One region of the Cohaesibacter gelatinilyticus genome, then DNA from elsewhere that is predicted to be linked to it. Evidence: predicted binding sites of a transcription regulator. Region 1 holds the regulator's gene; each other region holds the start of a gene.
The links. Region 1 encodes LexA, which represses DNA repair genes until DNA is damaged. Its sites were predicted from a motif close to TGTTCNNNNTGTGTTCNG; they were not measured.
Positions count from the first base shown of each region.

Region 2: ruvC (crossover junction endodeoxyribonuclease RuvC) is a predicted target of LexA. The motif match lies at 3,617-3,634, and genes of this name have one in related genera.
Region 3: CRO57_RS22905 (helicase-related protein) is a predicted target of LexA. The motif match lies at 3,243-3,260, and genes of this name have one in related genera.
Region 4: CRO57_RS15165 (YifB family Mg chelatase-like AAA ATPase) is a predicted target of LexA. The motif match lies at 2,440-2,457, and genes of this name have one in related genera.

Region 1 is NZ_OBEL01000001.1:1,449,657-1,454,990, reverse strand. Features, by position in the region: gene CRO57_RS06490 (ComEC/Rec2 family competence protein) at 193-2,541, shown strand; gene lexA (transcriptional repressor LexA) at 2,694-3,413, opposite strand; gene CRO57_RS06480 (sulfite exporter TauE/SafE family protein) at 3,704-4,528, opposite strand; gene CRO57_RS06475 (NHL repeat-containing protein) at 5,040-5,334, shown strand, end outside.
Region 2 is NZ_OBEL01000006.1:308,894-314,227, forward strand. Features, by position in the region: gene tolQ (protein TolQ) at 1-437, opposite strand, end outside; gene ybgC (tol-pal system-associated acyl-CoA thioesterase) at 844-1,311, opposite strand; gene ruvB (Holliday junction branch migration DNA helicase RuvB) at 1,301-2,356, opposite strand; gene ruvA (Holliday junction branch migration protein RuvA) at 2,353-2,970, opposite strand; gene ruvC (crossover junction endodeoxyribonuclease RuvC) at 3,091-3,591, opposite strand; gene CRO57_RS21015 (YebC/PmpR family DNA-binding transcriptional regulator) at 3,706-4,452, opposite strand; gene CRO57_RS21020 (TIGR00282 family metallophosphoesterase) at 4,571-5,334, opposite strand, start outside.
Region 3 is NZ_OBEL01000009.1:4,887-10,220, forward strand. Features, by position in the region: gene CRO57_RS22905 (helicase-related protein) at 1-3,051, opposite strand, end outside; gene CRO57_RS22910 (DUF3108 domain-containing protein) at 3,977-4,894, opposite strand.
Region 4 is NZ_OBEL01000003.1:270,268-275,601, forward strand. Features, by position in the region: gene CRO57_RS15150 (cytochrome-c peroxidase) at 1-1,046, shown strand, start outside; gene CRO57_RS15155 (hypothetical protein) at 1,356-1,772, opposite strand; gene CRO57_RS15160 (methylated-DNA--[protein]-cysteine S-methyltransferase) at 1,854-2,378, opposite strand; gene CRO57_RS15165 (YifB family Mg chelatase-like AAA ATPase) at 2,521-4,053, shown strand; gene CRO57_RS15170 (PAS domain-containing hybrid sensor histidine kinase/response regulator) at 4,155-5,334, shown strand, end outside.

The DNA.
Region 1 (5,334 bases):
GAGCTGGGTGGCGGGATGCATCGGGATGGTAAGGTCTCCGAATTTTCTGATAATGCTTATTCCGGCTTTTTGCCCCCTGATAAAGGGCGGCGCTTTCGTTTTTGGTCTGAGCGCTTCTGGTTTCAGGTTCAAGATCAATGGCGTCGGGATTGTGATTTCAACAATGCCATGTTGTTGTGGTCCGCATTCTTATTGGCGCTGGGAGCGGCAACCTACATTTATTTGCCGGATGAACCTGTTTGGTGGCTACTTTTGCTAATGTGTTTGATGTTTGGTGGTATTGCCTTTCGTGCTGCAAAAAGAGGAAAGAGCTTTACTGTTCCGGTACTTTTTGCCTCTTTCTTGTTTGGACTAAGTGCTGCCTGTTTGCATGGGCAATTTGGAGGCACGCCCATTCTGACCTCTTCTATGTCTACCACGTTTATCGGAAGACTTGAGCAGATCGAATATCGTTCCGCAGATGAGAGATGGACAATAGCCATAGAGAATATTGAAGGTCTGGCAATTTCAAATACTCCCAGAAAGTTGTTGTTGATCCGTCGTGCGAAAGAACCGAAGTTTCAAGCAGGTGATCGAATTGAAGCATGGGCAAGACTTATCCCCCTACAAAGACAAGCTTTTCCGGGTAGTTTTGATTATGGACGTTACCTTTGGGCAAGACAGATTGGCGGACAAGGTTATTTGGGTCGAAGGGTGAAACTGCTTGCTGATGGAGCTGGGGCCACCAACATCTCACTGTGGCTGGATGTATGGATGAGGATTGAGCAAGTGCGGTCCAATATGGCGAGCTATTTGTTTGCCCATATGGAGGTAGGGCCTGCTGGTCTTGCATCTGCATTGGTTGTCGGGAAACGTGATTACCTGACCGTTGAGACCAAAGATGCTCTACGCCTCTCTGGGCTTGCTCATATTCTTGCAATATCCGGACTGCATATGGCTCTTGTGACCCTGACGATCTTTGGTGGGGTTCGTTTGGCTGGTAGCTTTATTGAACCGTTGGTTTTGCGTTACGATATTAAGAAATTGGCTGCTTGGGCTGCTCTGCTGGCTGCAACTTGTTATTTGGTTCTGTCGGGACATGGCGTGGCAACCATTCGAGCCTATGTGATGATGGTCATTTTTCTAGGTGCTATTTTGGCTGGGCGCCCAGCACTGACGATGCATAATGTGGCTCTAGCCTTGATTATTCTTGTTCTGTTTCAACCGTTTTCAATTGTCGAGCCAGGCCTGCAAATGTCATTTGGTGCTACTGTAGCACTTATAGCAGGCTATCGGTCTTTGGAAGGAATGACGAAATGGAGAGCTTGGGGTGGAAGGTTTGCAGGAAATGTTCGGGATGATTTCAATCGCCAGATAGAACGCCAAGGCAGCGTGATCCATCGTGGTGTCATGCAGATTGTGCGTTGGTTTGCGGGGCTTTGCATCACTGCATTATTGGCGGGTTTAGCCACCACACCGTTTTCAATTGCTTTTTTCCATCAAATGGCACCTATGGGATTGATAGCCAACCTAATGGCGATGCCGATTTTAAGCTTGATTGTGATGCCTTCTGCTTTGATTTCCGCACTGTTGATTCCAGTTGGATTACAGCAATGGTCATTGGCTGTGATGGAATGGGGACTGGAGCAAATCATATATGTTGCCCAATGGGTTGTTGATATATCTCCGCAGATTGCATTGTTGGTAGCTGGGCCAGCGGGATTGGCATTGGCAAGTGCCGTAATATTGACGTCTATCGCAATTCATCCCAACCGATTGGCAGTTGGGGCGTCGCTTATTGCTGGGGCAGGGCTGTTGGTATTCAATCAATTACAAATGCAACCTGATATCTGGATTGCTGAAAATGGAAGATCAATAGCAGTACGTGATGGCAAGGGGCATTGGGTTTTTGCTGGTATCAAGGAGGACCGTTTTCTGGCACAAGCTTTATTGAAGGCAGATGGAGACACTCGGGCCTTGCCATCCATCGCTACTCGCAATCAGAATTCACCGGCGATCGGCGACGCATCAGGAGAGGTGCGATGCGATGGAGATGCATGCCGTCTCAATGTTTCTTCTAATGGGCTGCAATGGGCTGCCGAGCCGAAAAGAGAAGTTTGGAGCGTTTCACTGATAAAGACCATGCGGGCATTTGCCGAAGAATGTGCTGTTTCAGATATCGTGATCTCAGCTCTGCAGGTGCCGGAAAGCTGTAGCCGACCGCTTTTGGTTGTTGACAAATATCGCCTCAAGCAACACGGCAGCCATTTTCTCTGGCTGCCTCGAAGTGATGCAAGTGACCGCGCAGCAAGGTATTCAGGAGAGTTGGAGCGGAAGGAGAAGCTTGTCAGTTACTCAAGCGCTCCGAATATGGTCAAGAACGACCAGCCAGTCGTCCATCGAGCTGGAAATTTGTCGGCAAACTGGCTGGTTTGGCCAGATCCCGATCTGAAACAAGTCTGGCATTTGCCTTCCGGAACTGTTTCTAAGTTGAAAATAAAGTCTTCTCAGCCTTATGCTGGTCGACCTTGGCAGAAAACAACAATATCTGAGAATGATTAGGTGTCGCTACATAAGGAATGGCTTCTGTCAGATAGCTGAACAAAATGTTTCGAGTTTTTTGATGTCAATCATACCTAAAACTGCGTGATCTGTATTGGGAGGAAACAAACCACGCAGGATTGAGAGGCAAATCCTCAAAAGATCTATAGACCTTAATACTGACGCATCAAGCCAACCAGTTTACCTTGTACGCGTACCCGATCTGGACCAAAAATACGTGTCTCATAGGCAGGGTTGGCGGCTTCCAGAGCAATGGAGGCTCCCTTCTTCCGAATCCGTTTCAAGGTTGCTTCTTCTTCATCTACGAGTGCGACGACGATCTCTCCTGAGGAAGCATCATCGGATTTTTTGATGACAACCGTATCACCATCCAGAATACCAGCTTCAATCATGGAATCTCCGCGCACTTCCAGTGCAAAATGTTCGCCACCACGAAGCATTTCAACCGGGACAGAAATTGTATGAGACTGGTTTTGGATGGCCGAAATCGGAACCCCGGCAGCGATACGACCCATGACAGGAACGGCAACACCTGATGTATTTTCATCATTGGAGGGAGCACTGGATTCTGGTGCCGGAGTACGCAGCTTTCCAAGCCCTCCTTCAACAACGCTGGGTGAGAAACCCTTTGTGGTTTTGGCAAGGCTGGGAGAATTGGCCTCTGGGAGCTTCAAAACTTCCAAAGCACGGGCACGATTTGGTAGACGGCGAATAAAGCCACGTTCTTCCAGCGCGGTGATCAATCGATGAATACCGGATTTCGAACGTAGATCCAGCGCATCTTTCATCTCATCAAATGATGGAGGAACGCCGGATTCCTTTATCCGTTCATGAATGAACATGAGCAATTCATGTTGCTTTCGAGTCAGCATTTTCCTCTCCCAATAATATTGCACCATATATCACGAGTTTTCATTGATGAAACATCATTCACTGGTCAAAACCCAAGACATCACACACTGGCCAAGGTGCGTCGAAACTTCGAGAATATTTAGGTCGTGAATATTCGTTTCCAACAAACAATCACTGAGCTGTATTCCCTTAGAGACTCACTTGGCACAAATCACGAACAAAATATAGCTGTTCTTGCTGTGTTCCGCAAGTTCTTTCGCCTTGCGGCCAAAAGAGGAGCTGCCCATTATCGCTTAAACCCATCGTATTTTTAAAAGCCGACGGCTTTGCGGAGCATGTTCATGGCAACGATTATCAGGAAAACCGCAAAGACCCGTTTGAGCGGTTTGGGATCCAACGCATGAGCCAACTTTGCTCCATATGGAGTGGTGATCAGCGTCATGGCGATGATGATGAAAAAGGCTGGCAGGTTGATGGCACCGATCGTGAAAGGAGGTCGAACCGTCTGCGCGATATCGACCATCATAAAACCAGGAAGCGAGGGCACTGAGATAGCAAGGCCGAAGCCCGCTGCGGTTGCCACAGCACGGTGAATGGCAACATTATGCAAGCTCATGAGTGGAACTCCCAAGCTACCTCCGCCAATGCCCATGAGCACCGACAGGAAACCCAATATCGATGCGAGAATGCTGCGCAAGATGCCAGTCGGCATCTGCTCGGCAATTTGCCAACTCTGACGACCAAAGCCGAGATAGAGGCCGACCAGGATACCAAGTCCGCCGAAAATAGCTTGCAACACGTCTGAACGAAGTTCAGAGGCGGTGAAGCCACCGATGATCGCACCTACTGAGATGAAGATGGACCAGATCTTCAGGATATCCCAATCCACCGCTCCTTTTTTGTGATGGGAATGGAGCGAACGGATGGATGTCACAACGATTGTGGCGAGCGATGTACCAAGGCAAAGCTGCATGACTTGATCACCACCATATCCCAGTGATGAGAAAAGATAGAAGAAGGCTGGAACCAGCACGATACCTCCGCCTACGCCCAAAAGGCCCGCAATAACACCGGCAAAGGCTCCTATTGCCAGCATGAAGGCAAGGAGGGGGAGATAGCTGCTTATTGTTTCCATGAGAGTTTCCGTATGGCCACTTGGTCGGTTGCGTGGAGAATAGTGTTAAATCAGAGGTCGGAAAAGAGCTGGCCGAAGCCGGGGAGTTGACCCTTTATACCTACAGATCGAAGACAATTCCACATACTGGCCTTATTACTGCAAACTGCTTGTTTATCTATCAATCAAGGGAACTCGTTCGTGTGTCTGACTGATTAATATGTCCGGTGTTTGGGCCTCTAATCTTGAGACTGCGGAATATGTGAATGGTGTTTTTGAACGCCTGAAAGGACGAAATTGGTCTAATGGAGAAATTTGATCTTCGATTAGTCTGCGAACTCGGTTATTCTTTTTACAATCATTTATTTCGAAGCAGAGCCTATCGCTCTTCGTATGTGGCAATTGTTTCATAATTGCCTACTTGCGCTTGTTTTGATCAGATTGCCGAACTTCGGTATTTGAAATTTTATAAGAACCAAAAGCGGGGATAGCCCGTCCTAGAGATGTTGAAATATTTTGGGAGATTTTAGTCATGGATATTCGAAATGGTTTGAAACATCATTTGCGCCATGCTCCGCTGCCCCTGATATTTTGTCTGTCTGTATTAGCGACGCCTGTTGCACATTCGGAAGAGGTGAAATGGCGCTTGCCCAAGCTCTCGTCTCCTTCCAGCCCGGGTGCGACTGGTGCGGAACAGCAGACAGATGGGGAGGGGTATGAGATTTTTGCCGCTGGCGGCGCGTCGCTTTTGGAACCGAGCATTCGGCCTCAAGCGCGTTTGTTCAAAGGCGCTAGCGCAGCCACATCGGGCTTTTCCGGTTCTTATA
Region 2 (5,334 bases), on a different contig from region 1:
GATCCAACGGTCGCAAGAAACAGCAAACGCTTTTCAAGCCGATCCACTTCGCGCGCCAAGGTAACATCCAGGACCTTCTCGATCCGGGTCGGAAGCCCAGCAACGGAGCGGGCCTGCCCTTCAAACGAGCGCTTCCATTCTCGCATCGCAGCCACGAACAAAGCCGCCATGGCATGGTTCGGGCGACCGGAAAGTGTCTGATACAGCTCTTCCAAGGACTGCCCGGACCAGAATACTTTCTCGAAACGATCCATCTGCCGACGGGTGCGATAATAGAGCAAAACCTTGTCGATAATGATGGCCCAGGACCAAACAGACGCCAACATCAAACCGATCATCACCAGTTTAACGACAATATGCGCCTGCAAAAACAAGGAGATGAGAGACAGATCGCCATGCGAAGCCGATAGGGCTGTCTGAACTATCTCATTTTCCATGTGTTGTGTCCTTTCTCAGCCAGGAAATTCGTCTTAACGGATCTACGTAGGTGCCAACACGACAAATACCCCGTTCAAGCCGCAAAGCTTTTGACGAGGAAATTTGGCGAAACTAGGACAATTCGCGATCACACATAATTTGAGAAAGGCATTATTATGGTTAATGAAGCCTTAACAGGGCGTTCATCCAAAGCGTTTTGCCTATCAAATTGCAGTGAGAAAAAGGCTTTGAGAGCGTCTTGAGCGCTCCGCCGGCTATCCGGCGCGCCCCCACAGGCCCGGCAATTGAATATGTCCTTGAACCCATATGAAAGGACATATTCAAATGATCGGAGTCGCCGTGAGGGATCGAGTTTTAAAAATTGGCGCTTCGCAAAAAGCTTGTAATGAGCAATGAGGCGAAAATTCAGCTCTGATCGGCTTCAAAAGCAGCCTTCAATTGTGCGGGCATACGTCGCGGACGACCATCGCGGGAGATCACCACCACGGTCACCATGGCAGTGAACAGCGTCTCACCCGCACACATCACCCGTTGATCAAGGATCATGCGAGCGCCTTTGATGGCAGAAACCCGTGTCTCCACTTCAAGCAGATCATCAATGCGAGCGGGTTTGAGATAATCAATCTCCATATGCCGCACGGCAAAGGCAACACGTTCATCTTCGCTGCCTTCATCCAGTTCGTGATGATGAATACCAAGCATGCGAATATAGTCGGAACGCCCACGCTCGATGAAACGAAGAAAGGAGGCGTGATAGACGATGCCGGAAAAATCGGTATCTTCATAATAGACCCGTACCGGCAGAACATGACCAAACTCGGTCTTGCGGCCCGCCAAATCCGGCCATGGGCCAGCATTTTGATCAGGCATCATCAATCCCTTCGGCAAACAATCCCATTTGTGGCGCACCTTTGCCATTATCCGGAACCGCCAGTCCCAAATGGGCAAAGGCCTTGGCAGCCAGCAATCGCCCGCGAGGCGTACGCTGAATGAAACCCTGCTGAATGAGATATGGTTCGATGATCTCTTCGATGGCATCGCGTGGCTCCGAGAGAGCAGCAGCAATGGTCTCGATACCAACCGGTCCGCCACCGAAGGACGTGGCAATCAAATTGAGATAGCGTCGATCCAACGCATCCAATCCCTCATTATCGACTTCCAGCATCTGCAGCGCACGATCAGCAAGCTCTCGAGAAATTTCGCCACCAGCCTGCACAATGGCCACATCGCGCACACGGCGCAAAAGGCGACCAGCAATACGCGGCGTACCACGAGAACGGCGGGCGATCTCAATCGCACCGTCCTTTGTGATCGTCACACCCATCAAGCGTGCACCACGGGTGACGATATATTCCAGCTCTTCAACAGTGTAGAATTGCAACCGCACCGGAATACCAAAGCGATCCCGCAGTGGCGTGGTCAAAAGACCAAGACGCGTCGTCGCAGCAACTAGTGTGAATTTTGCCAGATCAATCTTCACCGAACGAGCAGCTGGTCCCTCACCAATGATCAGATCGAGCTGAAAGTCTTCCATAGCAGGATAGAGAATTTCCTCAACCGCCGGGTTCAAACGATGGATTTCGTCAATGAAGAGGACATCATTCTCTTCCAAATTGGTCAATAGCGCCGCCAGATCACCAGCCTTGGCAATCACGGGACCGGAGGTGGATTTGAAATTCACCCCCAACTCGCGCGAGACAATCTGCGCAAGTGTTGTCTTACCGAGGCCCGGAGGTCCCACGAACAACACATGATCCAATGCTTCCTTACGGGAGCGAGCAGCTTCAATGAAGATGGAGAGGTTGGCCCGCGCTTGCGCCTGGCCTACAAAGTCGTCCAGCATCTGCGGGCGCAACGCCCGATCCATCTCTTCTTTCTCACCGGAAGAAGAAACAAGACGCTCCGCATCTTCAATCATTGACTAAGCTCCTTCAACGCCAGACGGATCAAGGTCGCAGTACCGGTACCATCGCCTTCACGTTTGATGATGGTGGCAACTGCTGCGCTGGCCTGAACAGAACTATAGCCCAGATTGGTCAGCGCAGATACAGCTTCAGCCATCGCTTTTGGTGCAGCCGCTTGATCCATATCGGCTTGCAAATCAGAAACCGCACTATCAACCGCCGCCAAGCTCGGCGTCTTGTCTTTCAATTCAGTGACAATGCGCTGCGCGACCTTTGGCCCCACACCCGGAGTACGCGCCACCATCGCCTTGTCCTGTAGGGCAATGGCAGACTGAAGCTCGGAAATCTTCAATGTGGATAGGATCGCCAACGCCACTTTCTGCCCCACACCCTGCACTGTGGTCAGCAGCCGGAACCAGTCACGCTCCAAAGCGGTGGCAAATCCAAACATCTTCAGCTGATCTTCACGGACATGCATTTCAATCAGCACACTGGCCGCTTCTCCAACGGATGGCAAAGCCTGCAAGGTCTGGTTGGAGCAATGCACTTCATAGCAGACGCCATTCACGTCCACGAGCACATAGCTGTCTGCATATTCATCAATCAGGCCTTTGAGCTTGCCAATCATGTCTGTCTCTCCTGATAATCAAACCAATTCTTACGATTTCTACGTCATTGGAGTTGGTTTGATTTCCATTCTTCAGCGAGCCCTCATCCGAAAAGTGCTGCAACTTTTCGGGGGCACGCTCTATGCAAATTTCAGCTTGTTTGCCTTGCGCTGATGCGCGTGGCAAATGGCAATCGCCAGAGCATCCGCGGCATCTTCGCTATCGAACGTCGCCTTGGGCAGAAGCATTTTCACCATGGTCTGGACCTGGTTCTTGTCGGCATGACCCACACCAACCACAGTCTTCTTCACCGCGTTGGGAGCATATTCTGCCACCGGCAAATGCAATTGCGCGGGTGCCAGCAATGCAACAGCACGGGCCTGGCCCAATTTAAGGGTCGCGCCAGCATCCTTATTCACAAAGGTCTGCTCTACCGCGACCTCGTCCGGTGTATATTGCTCCAGCACTTTCATGATACCGGTATGCAGATCCAGCAGGCGTATCGCCAGCTCATCCTTGTTATTGGAAGTGATCAGGCCAGAGCCCACAAAAGTAAGGCGATTGGAGACCATTTCAATGGCTCCCCAGCCGGTACGGCGTAGCCCCGGGTCAAACCCAATGATTCGAACAGCTTGATTCATCATGAATTCTGATTAACGCAGAAATATGAACAATACCAGAACAAAACCAATGGCCGAACAAAAAACCCCGACCAGATGGCCGGGGTTCTGAATTCTCCAACGAAGTACTAGCTCTTAACCGAGAGACGCAATCACTTCTTCGCTCATGGTGAAGTTGGAATAGACATTCTGTACGTCATCATCATCTTCCAGAGCATTCATCAATTTCATGATGGTGGCAGCCTTTTCAGCATCCACATCAATCTCATTCTGTGGCTTCCAGATAGCCTTCTGAGATTCAGCAGCCTGACCGAGAGCTTCTTCCAGAGCTTTACCAACTTCGATCATGTCTTCAAACGCTGTATAAATGGTGTGACCATCTTCATCGCTCTGCACATCATCGGCACCGGCTTCAATCGCTGCTTCCATGATGCTGTCTTCATCACCAGCGTCTGCCGGATAAACCAGCTCGCCAACGCGATCAAACATGAAGGCAACGGAACCGGTCTCGCCAAGGGTGCCACCATTTTTGGAGAAAGCAGCGCGCACATTGGAAGCAGTCCGGTTACGGTTATCGGTCAGAGCTTCCACAACAACGGCGGTGCCGCCTGGACCATAGCCTTCGTAACGCACTTCATCAAAGTTATCCGCATCACTGGAATCGGCTTTCTTGATGGCGCGGTCAATATTGTCCTTAGGCATGGACTGGCCGCGAGCGTTCTGGATGGCCAGACGCAGACGTGCGTTGGAATCTGGGTCAGGACCACCCATTTTTGCAGCAACGGTGATCTCTTTGGAAAGCTTGGAGAACAACTTGGAGCGCTTGGCGTCCTGAGCGCCTTTGCGATACATGATGTTCTTAAATTTGGAATGTCCTGCCATGACGTTTGAAATCCATGTCTTGTCATTGAAGCCGCTTTTGAAAAACCAAAAGCGCTATTTGCCTGTGGTGATCGCACAAATCCCCCACTCAGATCAAGTCAGGGCACCGCAAGCACCATTATTTTTCCCAGAAAGACGGTATATGCTGCGATAAATGTCCACCAATCCGCAACGGCTCCACCGCCACGGCCAAACCGGTCGCATCATCGGTGTCCACTGCCACACCACACAAGGTTGGATCGCCAAGCGATGGCGTGAAGCGCGACGCAGGCACTTTGCGAAGGAAACGCTGCACCGGCTCTTCCTTTTCCATCCCCAAAACGGAATCATAATCACCGCACATACCAGCATCGGACATATAAGCAGTGCCCTGCGGCAAAACACGATGATCAGCCGTTGGAGAATGAGTATGAGTTCCAACCACAAGACTCACTCGGCCATCAAGGAAATGCCCCATGGCCTGTTTCTCGGACGTTGCTTCAGCATGAAAATCGAGAATGATAGCGTCGGCAAAATCACCCATCGGGCAGGCCGCCAGCTCTTTTTCGACCGCTGCAAATGGGCAATCCAGTGGGTCCATATAGATCCGGCCCATGGCATTCATCACCAAAACATTAGCGCCATTGCGGGCCTGATAAAGATTGGCACCCTTGCCTGGCACACCAGCTGGATAATTGGCCGGACGCAGAAATGCAGGCTGCCGCTCGCAAAAGACCAAAGCTTCGCGCTGATCCCAGGCATGGTTGCCCGTGGTGACCGCATCCGCTCCCGCATCAATCAACTCTTGCAGAATTTTCTCGGTGATACCGAAGCCAGCCGCTGCATTCTCTCCATTGATCACGACAAAATCGAGACCATAACGCTCGATCAGACCCGGCAGAT
Region 3 (5,334 bases), on a different contig from region 1:
TGGGTCGGCCACTTTTTCCTTGCGAGGTACAGCGGAGCGTTGTGGCTTACGGGATTTCTCGCCAGGCTTACCGCGACCTTTGCCACCTTCACCACGGCCACCATTACGGTTGGAGCCGAATTTGCCCTTGCCAGCATCCTTGAAACCACCTTTGCGCCCAGCAGGGCGAGGACCCTTGCGCTCTCCGCGACCAGCAGGACGCCAGATTTCAAGCCACTTTTCTTCTTCCACTTCAGCTTCAGCTTCTGTGGATGCTTCATCAAGCGTCTCAGCGGACTCAATTTCGGCTTCTGGTGCTACAGCGGCTTCGTCTTCAACCTTTGTTTCAGAAGCAATAGTTTCCTCAGATTTTGGTTCTTCCTCGATTTTGCGGCGTTCAACCCGGTAACCAAGAGACTTTAAAATTGTGGAGAAATCTTCGCCAGCGCAACCAAGCAGGGATGTCATGGCCACTGTTACGGTGAACCCACGCTCCATTGCACCTTCTGGCGGCTCCGGAGATTCTTCACTTGGACGCCAGCTAAGCAGCGGACGAATGAGATCAGCAAGACGCTCCAGAATATCGATACGGACGGCTCGTTTGCCATAAACGCCAAAGCCAACAGTCTTATAAAGCGCTGGCGTGATGCTCTCATCAATCGGAATGGAAGTACGTCCAGAAGCTGACAAAGCCGGTACTTCAACAATTCCAGCCTGATCCAAGCCACCATTCTGCAAGGCCCACATCATAACGAGCAACGTGCTGGGGGCAGGTTTCAGAAGAACAGGAATATAAATATGATAGGCACCAAAGCGTACGCCGAACTTGCGCAGGGAAGCACGGGCATCCTGATCAAGTGCGCGGACATCTTCGGCAACCGAGCGGCGATCCAGAATACCAAGATTCTCGACCAACTGGAACGCCAGACCTTTTGCAATGCCTTCCAGCTCGGCTGTATTGGCCAGATCCACCAATGGCTGAAGCAAAAGATTGATATGATTGGTCAGCCATAAATTGATGCGAGACTGAACCGCATCCAGAGCTGCACCAGTCAGACCTTCATCAGCCAGCACCATCAGGCGCGGGCGCAATGCCTCATCACCTGCAACCAACTTGGCGATAGGAGCACCTTGCCAACGCAACAGACCATCACCAGACAACAGGAACTGGTCATTCGCCGCTCCCGCTATTCTTTCGGATCTGCTTTCGAATTCGACAGACAAGACCTTCTGCGCTGCGGCGCGAATGGCTTTGGCATCCTGGCCTTCAGCACTCACATCGGGCGCAAAGCGAAATCCTTGCAATTGTCCAACATGCTGACCTTCCACCAGCACATCACCGGTAGCAGTAATTTCCGCTTCGAGCATTGCTTTTTCTCTCAGACGTTTCATCAATACACTTGTGCGCCGATCTACAAAGCGCTTGGTTAACCGCTCATGAAGAGCGTCAGACAGACGATCTTCAACAGCTCTGGTTCGTTCTTGCCACAAAAAGGGATCCTCTAGCCACCCCTTTTTATTCGCAATGAACGTCCAAGTTCGGATATGTGCAATTCTATTGGCCAATGTGTCAATATCACCATCCGTCCGATCTGCAAAAGAAAGCTGCGAAGACAGCCATTCTGTGGCCAAATGGCCACGTTTATGCAACTGGGTGAAGACTTTGGCGATCAATTCCGCATGGTTTGTCGGTGCTATCTTGCGATAGTCAGGTACCTGGCACACATCCCATAACAGACGCAGACTGTCTTCTTCTCCAATCTGTCGTCTAATCGTGACATCTTTATAAAGCAATTCCAGCGCTTGTACATCACTGGCAGGCAAGGCTTTCGTCAATCCTTGCCTGTTAGGAACTTCTTCCAAGGATTTGATCAGAGATCGATAGGAAGAAAAATCCAGAATCCGGTTGCGCCATTGCAGTAATTTCAGCGGTTGGAAGATGTGACATTCCAATTGCTCTACCAACTCATCCTCAAAGGGCTGCACGCGCCCGGTCACCCCAAAGGTGCCATCACGCGTATGACGTCCTGCACGCCCGGCCACCTGCGCCAGTTCGGCTGCAGTCAGACGGCGATATTGGAAGCCATCAAATTTTTGCTCGGATGCAAAAGCCACATGGTCCACGTCCAGATTGAGCCCCATACCGACGGCATCCGTCGCAATCAGATAATCCACATCGCCATTCTGAAACAATTCCACCTGAGCATTACGGGTCCGGGGAGAAAGACTGCCCATCACCACAGCGGCTCCGCCCCGCTGGCGACGAACCAGCTCGGCAATGGCATAAACATCATTGACAGAAAAGGTGACAATGGCAGAACGACGCGACAGACGGGATACTTTCTTGGCTCCTGCATAAGTCAACTGCGACATGCGTGGACGCGTCACGATATTTGCATGGGGCAAAAGCTGCTCAATCATGGGCCGCATCGTTTCAGCACCCAACAGCAATGTCTCCTCCCGCCCGCGCAGGTGCAGCAGTCGGTCGGTAAAGACATGACCACGCTCAAAGTCTGCCGCCAGCTGGATCTCATCAATAGCAACAAAGGCGACATCTGCTTTTGCGGGCATCGCTTCGACTGTACAGACATGATAGCGGGCCTTGGCAGGAACAATCCGCTCCTCCCCCGTATGCAGTGCCACCTGCTCCTTACCCACCTTGGCAACAATCTTGCCATAGACTTCACGAGCCAAAAGCCGCAATGGCAATCCGATCAAACCGGAGGAATGTCCCACCATCCGCTCGATCGCCATATGGGTCTTGCCTGTATTGGTCGGGCCCAGAACGGCGGTGATCTTGCCCTTTGCCACATCCAAGTGCGCAGGTGTCAGAGAGGTCTCATCAGACAATTCCACACCAAAAGCCTTGGCAGCGAACTGGTCGATATCATTTTTCTCAGCTTTTGCGGTCATAGCCGGGCGACGAAAATTCTGATCCATCGCTTGCTGCTGATGTTCCTTGGCACGTTCCACCAACCGGGCAGCATCCGGACTGATCTTTGGCTTAACCGGATCAATCTTCAAATTCGCCAATTTTTCAAAAGGAGAGGAAATATCTTTGCGCTTCGTCATCTTATCACTATTTAGGACGTAAACTCATTGAGCGCCCATGACCTTGGGGTGTCTATGTTCAGGCGGGATACATCACATCAGCCGGGTATTGCAAATTCCACCCTCTCTTTGCAAACGTCCTTCAACAAGCTCCAATTTTAACTTTTGGAACGAGTCTGGAACGAATCGGGGCCGAATCGGCGACACCTTTATGTTCTCATTTTGTTTCTAGCACATTTTGTAAGGAATAGTACCAATCCTACCAGATCTTGAGACAAGGCCCAATCAATTCCTTATCAGCAACATCTGATCGTCACCATCCTCTCGATTTTTGTTAATATCTCTGATCCAATCTGAAACAACAATATCTTTTCAAAAAGTTACTCATTGATCGAGAGAAATGATCATCCCCATTAACTTTTTGAACGCAGCGAGAACAAACTCGGCACGAATCATTGACCAATACAAGTTCATAATTTGTTCACACTAGATTTAGATGACTTTGTTCAAAAGCCTACGAAATATCGATAGCTTGATTAACCAGTTCAGCTAGATATCAGAACGCTACTACAAGCTCATTAACCATTGATCCCATTTTGGGACACATTTCCTCTCAAGGTTATTCGACGCTTGTGCGTCGGCCTGCAGGGGCACGGACCATCCCTGTCGATATGCTTATCATCTCGTTTAAGCTCGATGGCGTATCTTGTAAGCTGCGGTCGCTTATCTGATTCCGGAGGAAGCGCGACGCTTCCGCCGAATTCTTTTATCCTTGAGAGATTGCTTTGGGAAAAGACACCAGAAAAGGAAATCCTTCCTTTTCTGACGGACGATACGCATTAAAGTGCGCGCCCGTCTCGAGCTTTGATCGCAAAATCAGGAATAGCGTTAAGATAAAAAAGGGACCCGAAGGTCCCTTCAATCTCAAATTAAATCGGAGAACTAATCAGTTCACTTGCCAATTTCTGGCTTGCAACACCAGACGACCGACCATGGTGCCGATCTGCAAGCGATAGACAGCAACGACTGGTTCATTACCAACTGGTACGAACCAGACTTCCAAATCCTTGTTTCTTTCCATGAATTTGGTGCTTTTCTTATTCGGACGATGCCCCGCAACAAAGCGCAACCGTGCACCGCATTTGGTTACGGGACCTGTATATCCCTTTTTGTTGCTGGCCCGCACATCCTGCTTACCTTTGTAATAAAGCTCGATATTGTAACGCCAACGACCGTCAAACATGCGAACCGTGCGATTGCAGACGCTCTTGCCAACACGATCCTTCAAAGACTTGGTCGATAGTAACAGGCCGCTTAGCGGATCAACAATACCGCGTGTATGAACTCGCTTCAAAGGAATCCGATCCGAGACCTTGGATGGCGGAGGAGATGCAGAGAAATCCTTCACATTGCCGGAGCGCATGGCGATCTGCACGACATTGCGAATTTTGTTTTCCTTGGAATTCAAAGCATAGGAACTTGGCATCAGCTTGTCGCCGCGAAAGCGGCCCTTACTGACAGCACGGCCCTTGCTATCAATGAACATACGAGACACACCTGAGGTTTTGGCAAACCCGTCAATCGTATAATTCCGACCTTTGATCGTTGCGCTGACGCCGCCCTTGCCAACCGGAATCCCGGCGATGGACATACCAAAACTGGCTTTGACGTCAGCAGCATTGGCAGAAACTTCCTGCCCTATCCATGCCAGTCCTGCAACCAGCATGGAACAAACCAGCCTTGCAGATCGCATCTCCATCTTGGAGATGTTAATTGCGGATTGACGTGCATATTCATTTCGGGCCATTTGTTGCATCTCGACTCTGGCTGATTTGGCAGCCGCAAATTGATTGATCAAACCCATAAAAACCCCCAATGTCGCCAGTGAGCGGTATGCCTGCAAAGCGGCAACGTCTTATCCAATCTTCCAAATAATAAAGACTGGCAACAGACCCCGAATTATAAAACCCGAGCCCCCACAACGCCATTTTCTACTTGCCTCAGTTTTCCCTCAATATGGTTAACAATTTGCACCCTGCCGGATATAAGGGCGATAATAAGGCGAATTTAAGGGCTCATCTGTTACAAGGCTACGTGCCATAAGCAGGCAGCCCACGAACACGCGTCTGCAACCATTGAATATTGATGGTCCAGATTCGGTCACTTGCCATTTATCAAGACCGGATTCGTGTAACAGATTCAGTCACCGGAAAAGAAAAACTGACTATATTCACCGCTTTTCCAATGATTCTGCGCCAAGAGAGCCCAAGACTCACTTGACTGGCCGTCCAATGATCACTATAC
Region 4 (5,334 bases), on a different contig from region 1:
ATGAAAATCTCTCGAAGAACCGCACCATGTCTTGTGCCACCTGTCATTCGGCAGAAACCGGTTTTGCCGATCCGCGCGATAATGGTTTTGATGAACCGGTCAATCGAGCGGTATCCTTGGGCGATGATGGGGAATCCATTGGAGACCGAAATGCTCCAGCAGCGGGTTATGCCGCATTCTCTCCGGACTTCCATAAGAATAGAGAAGGTCTTTGGGTCGGTGGCCAATTCTGGGATGGACGTGAAAAAGATCTCGCAGGGCAGGCAGGTGGCCCTCCTCTGAATCCTATTGAAATGGGCATGCCTGACAAGGCGTCCGTCGTTGAGCGACTGCAAGAGAATGAAACCTATATCAAGAGCTTCAAACATCTCTTCGGAGAGGATATCTTCAAAGATTCTGATAAAGCCTATGGCTCCATGACCAAGGCCATCGCAGCTTTTGAAAAAACAGATTATTTTGCACCGTTCGATTCCAGATATGATCGATACCTGCGCGGAGAAGTGAAATTTACCAAGCAGGAGGAGTTGGGGCGTACCCTTTTTTTCAGCCCGCAATTCACCAATTGTAATATTTGCCATCAACTCCATACAACACCGGGTGCGGCCAGAGAGACCTTCTCCAATTATCAATATTTCAATATTGGCGTGCCGGTGAATGAAGCTGTCCGCAACGTCAATGGCTCCAAACCCGGCACCATTGATCATGGGTTGCTGGCCAACCCGGCCGTCACCGCAAAAAATTGGGACGGAAAATTCAAGACGTCAACCTTGCGCAATGTTGCGGTCACTGGTCCCTATATGCATAACGGCGTCTTCAAGGATCTGAAAACGGTTGTCCAGTTCTACAATCGCTATAACAGCCTCAAAAAATCCTCACAGATCAATCCGGAGACGGGTAAGACATGGGGAAAACCGGAAGTGCCCGCAACCTTGGATGTCAAGGAGCTGACCACCGGTCCGGCTCTGGATGAAAAGCGGATCAATGCTCTGGTTGCTTTCATGAAAACGCTCACAGACAAACGCTACGAACATCTGCTCGAAGAGTAGAAAGTTATTCGTCTTCACGCTATTCCTGATCTTGCGATCAGAGCTCCAGACGGGACGTTTTCCTTTTACGGATCCTTTTCTCAAATCAATCTCTCAAGGAAAAAGAATTCGGCGGGAGCATCGCGCTTCCGCCGGGAGCTGATAAGCGACCGCAGCTTGGCTGCGCCCCTCGGAGGTCCGGCCAAGGCCGGAATAGCCGTGAGAGGGATAGAGTGAGAGATATAATTCATCAAAAATAAAAGGCACCATCCCGGGTGCCTTTTTGCTGCTGAAAAAAACTGACTATCAATTGGTTATGAAGTTGAGAAATTATTGCCCAAACTTGGCGCCCATGGCTTCTGCCTTGGTTTGCAGTGCTGTACATTGAGGAGTTGTTTGGGCTCCCTGATGACCTGATAAATCCTCGCAGCTCAATGCTGCCATGGAATTAAGACAGTCAACAGCCGCAGGCTCCAGCGCTGGATGCTGGGTGATTGAGGTAAAGTCTTGGCGAACATTGGCGCACATGCCTTCAATCATCATTGTGGCTTGTGTTTTCATCGCTTCATTCATGCCTTGAACCTTATTGATCTCGGCCATGGCACAGCTTTTCATTTTTTCGCAAAAACCTGCATAAGCACTCTCGAAAGTAGCGGTTTGTCCAGGACTTGAAAGGGCAAGCAGCCCAAATGCAGCAAGCGCGAATGTGTGTGCCTTGATTGTCGACATATGGGTGATTTGTGTCATTTTGTCCCTCAACCCTCAAAATTGTTCTTTCACAGGGTGGGACGCGGTGGAATCAGATTTGGTTCTAACAAAATGAAAAAATCAGCCAAATAAATTCATTTGATCGGGATTTTTAACAGAGCGTGGATCGATACTTTCATGCTCAAGTAGCCAGATCTTGGTATCCATGCCGCCACCAAACCCGACCAACTTGCCATCCGCTCCTATCACGCGGTGACAGGGCACAATGATGGGAATAGGGTTGGCATTGTTGGCCATACCAACGGCTCGACTTGCACCCTTGTCTCCTAAGGCTTGTGCAATATCGCCATAAGATTTCACTTCACCAAATGGAATTGCAGCCAATTGTTGCCAGACTGCCTTTTGAAAATCTGAACCATTAAGGCGGTATGGCACGTCAAAGACAGTGAGTTCCCTGGCAAAATAAGCAGATAGCTGATTGCGCACTTCGGCAAAAGGGGTTGGGTCCTCATGCCATTCGGGCTCGATGAAACGCCGGCGGGCACTCTCCGGAAAATGCAGGAAATCGAGCTGACCACCCTCACCGCCCATGAGCAGTGATCCAACTGGGCTTTCCATTTGCCAATATAGAATGGGTTCAGCCATTTTTCTCTCCGCATCCAATATATCCTCACTCTGCCATATCAAAGTTTGAAACGCCAGTATTTGTTCTCTATGTGTTCTTGAAAAGGTACGAAAATCCCTTTAAGGTTGTGATGAATAATGATTATCGTCAAAAGGCCTTGTCATGGTTGCACATGTTCAGACTGTCTCCTTTCAGGGGGTAACCGCCATTCCGGTGGATGTACAGGTGCAGATTGCGCCCGGCCTTCCTGCTTTTACCATCGTCGGCTTACCTGACAAAGCGGTAGCAGAAAGCCGTGAGCGTGTGAGAGCGGCGCTCACCGCGTCCGGTCTGGCATTGCCACCAAAACGCATCACCATCAATCTGGCCCCGGCTGATTTGCCAAAGGAAGGCAGCCATTTTGATCTACCCATCGCATTGGGATTGATGGTGGCGATTGGTGCCCTGCCCTCGGATTGTCTGGATGATTATCTGATTTTGGGAGAATTGGCATTGGATGGCAGAACCGCTTCCGTCGTTGGCGTCTTGCCAGCAGCTATAGCTGCCAATGGGCGAGATGAGGGTTTGATTTGTCCATCAGATTGCGGACCAGAGGCTGCTTGGGCGGATCCGGATATGTCGATCCTCGCACCAACCAGTTTGATCTCGCTTGCTAACCATTTCAAAGGTCAACAGGTTCTCTCCCGACCCAAGGCGGCCATTCGACAAGCTAAAGACAATAAGTTGAACCTTTCTGATATCAAAGGGCAGGAAGTCGCCAAGCGGGCCTTGGAAGTCGCTGCCAGTGGCGGGCATAACATGGTAATGGTTGGCCCTCCAGGTTCGGGAAAATCCATGCTGGCGTCGCGCCTTCCGACCATTTTGCCGCCTTTGACGCCAAAGGAATTGCTGGACGTTTCCATGATCCAGTCCATGGCGGGGCTGTTACCGCAAGGTCAGCTCTCAAATGCGCGCCCCTTCCGCTCACCCCATCATTCTGCTTCCATGGCGGCAATGGTCGGTGGCGGTGCGCGTGCCAAACCGGGAGAAGTGGCGCTTGCTCACAATGGCATCCTGTTTTTGGATGAATTGCCGGAATTCTCTCCGCAAGTGCTGGATAGTCTGCGCCAACCGATTGAAAGCGGCGAGGTTTCTATTTCCCGTGCAAATCATCGGGTTAGCTATCCGTCTCAAATACAATTGATTGCGGCCATGAATCCTTGTCGCTGTGGCCATGCTGGGGAGCCGGGTTTCGTTTGCAAACGCGGTCCCAGATGTGCCGCTGACTATCAGGCTCGGATTTCTGGTCCTTTGATGGATCGTATTGATCTGCGGATCGAGGTTCCAGCGGTTTCAGCCACAGATCTTATGTTGCCTCCGCCCAAGGAAGGCTCCAAAGAGGTGGCCTTACGTGTTGCCAAAGCCCGTGCCATCCAGAAAGAACGTTATAGCGCCAAAGGTCGTCCGGATGTTCTGACCAATGCGCAATGTCCGGCCAGCCTGATCGAGCAGGTGACCATACCGAGCGAAGGTGCCATGGATCTGCTGCGTTTGGCAGCAACCAGTATGTCACTCTCTGCTCGTGGCTATCATCGGGTTCTGAAAGTAGCGCGTACCTTGGCGGATCTGGCTGAGCGGGAGCAACCAGGTAAAGAAGACATCGCTGAGGCGCTCTCCTATCGAATGACATCCAGTACATCGCTGACCATGGCTTGATATTGGTAGGAGCATACAGCTCAGCGATCAAGGTTTTGGTCACAGATCTGTGCTATGACGGAAGAAATTTGATCCATCATAGCCAGAGCTTCTAGTGCTTAATGACCAATAGTTCCGATCCAATTCATGAAGAGCCGAAGCTTGAGGGCGAGCAGCGATCTGCTGTGGCCAATATCATGGTCTGGCTTCAGGCCCGTCCCTTTCTATTGGTTTTGCTGACTGCCCTGCTTTTTCTTATTGGGGTTGGACTTTTCTGGATAACGCCGAAACTTGGCTTTGTTGCGGGTTTATTGTGGGCACTTGTCGGCATTCTGGTCACGCTTCTGATCGGACAACATCAAGCTCCTCTTCCTGTTTCCGTTCAAACGACCGAACAAGACCATGAAAATGAGCAAGTGGAACTGGATCTATCCAGTCATCTGAACTTGCTGGATAGCGAGCTGGAGAAGCTCCATGATCAGAACTGGGAATTGCGCGAGGCTGAGCTGAAATATAACGCGCTTCTCAATCGTCAAGGAGACATCATCATCCAGCAAGGAGATGACGGAACCATCCATTTCGCCAACAAGGCTTTCGATGATTGGTTCGATCGGGGTGACAAGGAAATACCGTTCCAATGTGAAGAAGGCAGTCTGGTCGATATGGATCCGGATCATCTTGTTGAAGATGCAGGAGCCATGCAGGAACAAAATCGTGAGCGATCCGATATTCGCCAATATTCGCAAGGTCAGCTCAACGACACCCTGCTTCATGAAAAACTCATCGAAACCACACAAGGGCCACGCTGGTTCCGCTGGACGGAGACCTTGATGCGTTCTGCGCAACGCAAGGAAACCTTGCGACTGATCATTGCCCGCGATATCACTGCCTATAAACGTGTAGAGGCAGCAAGTGAAGCCAAGTCACGTTTTCTTGCAACCATCAGCCACGAAATGCGCACACCATTGAATGGCGTGATCGGCATGGCTAATTTGCTGGAACAAACGGAACTCAACCCAGAACAGATCAGTTATGTTCAGGCTCTGCGTCAATCCGGATCTTCCCTTCTCTCGCTGGTCAATGATGTGCTGGATCTCTCACGTGTTGAAGCCGGCAAGTTGACCTTGAAAGAAGACTGGACATCACCCATCCAGATCGTTGAGGAAGTTGCTGAATTGCTGGCACCCAATGCTCAGGGAAAAGGCCTGTCCATTGCAAGTTGGATGGCGCCGGATCTGCCGGAAAAAGTCTTGCTGGATCCTGTGCGCGTGCGTCAGATTCTGATCAATCTCCTGGGCAATG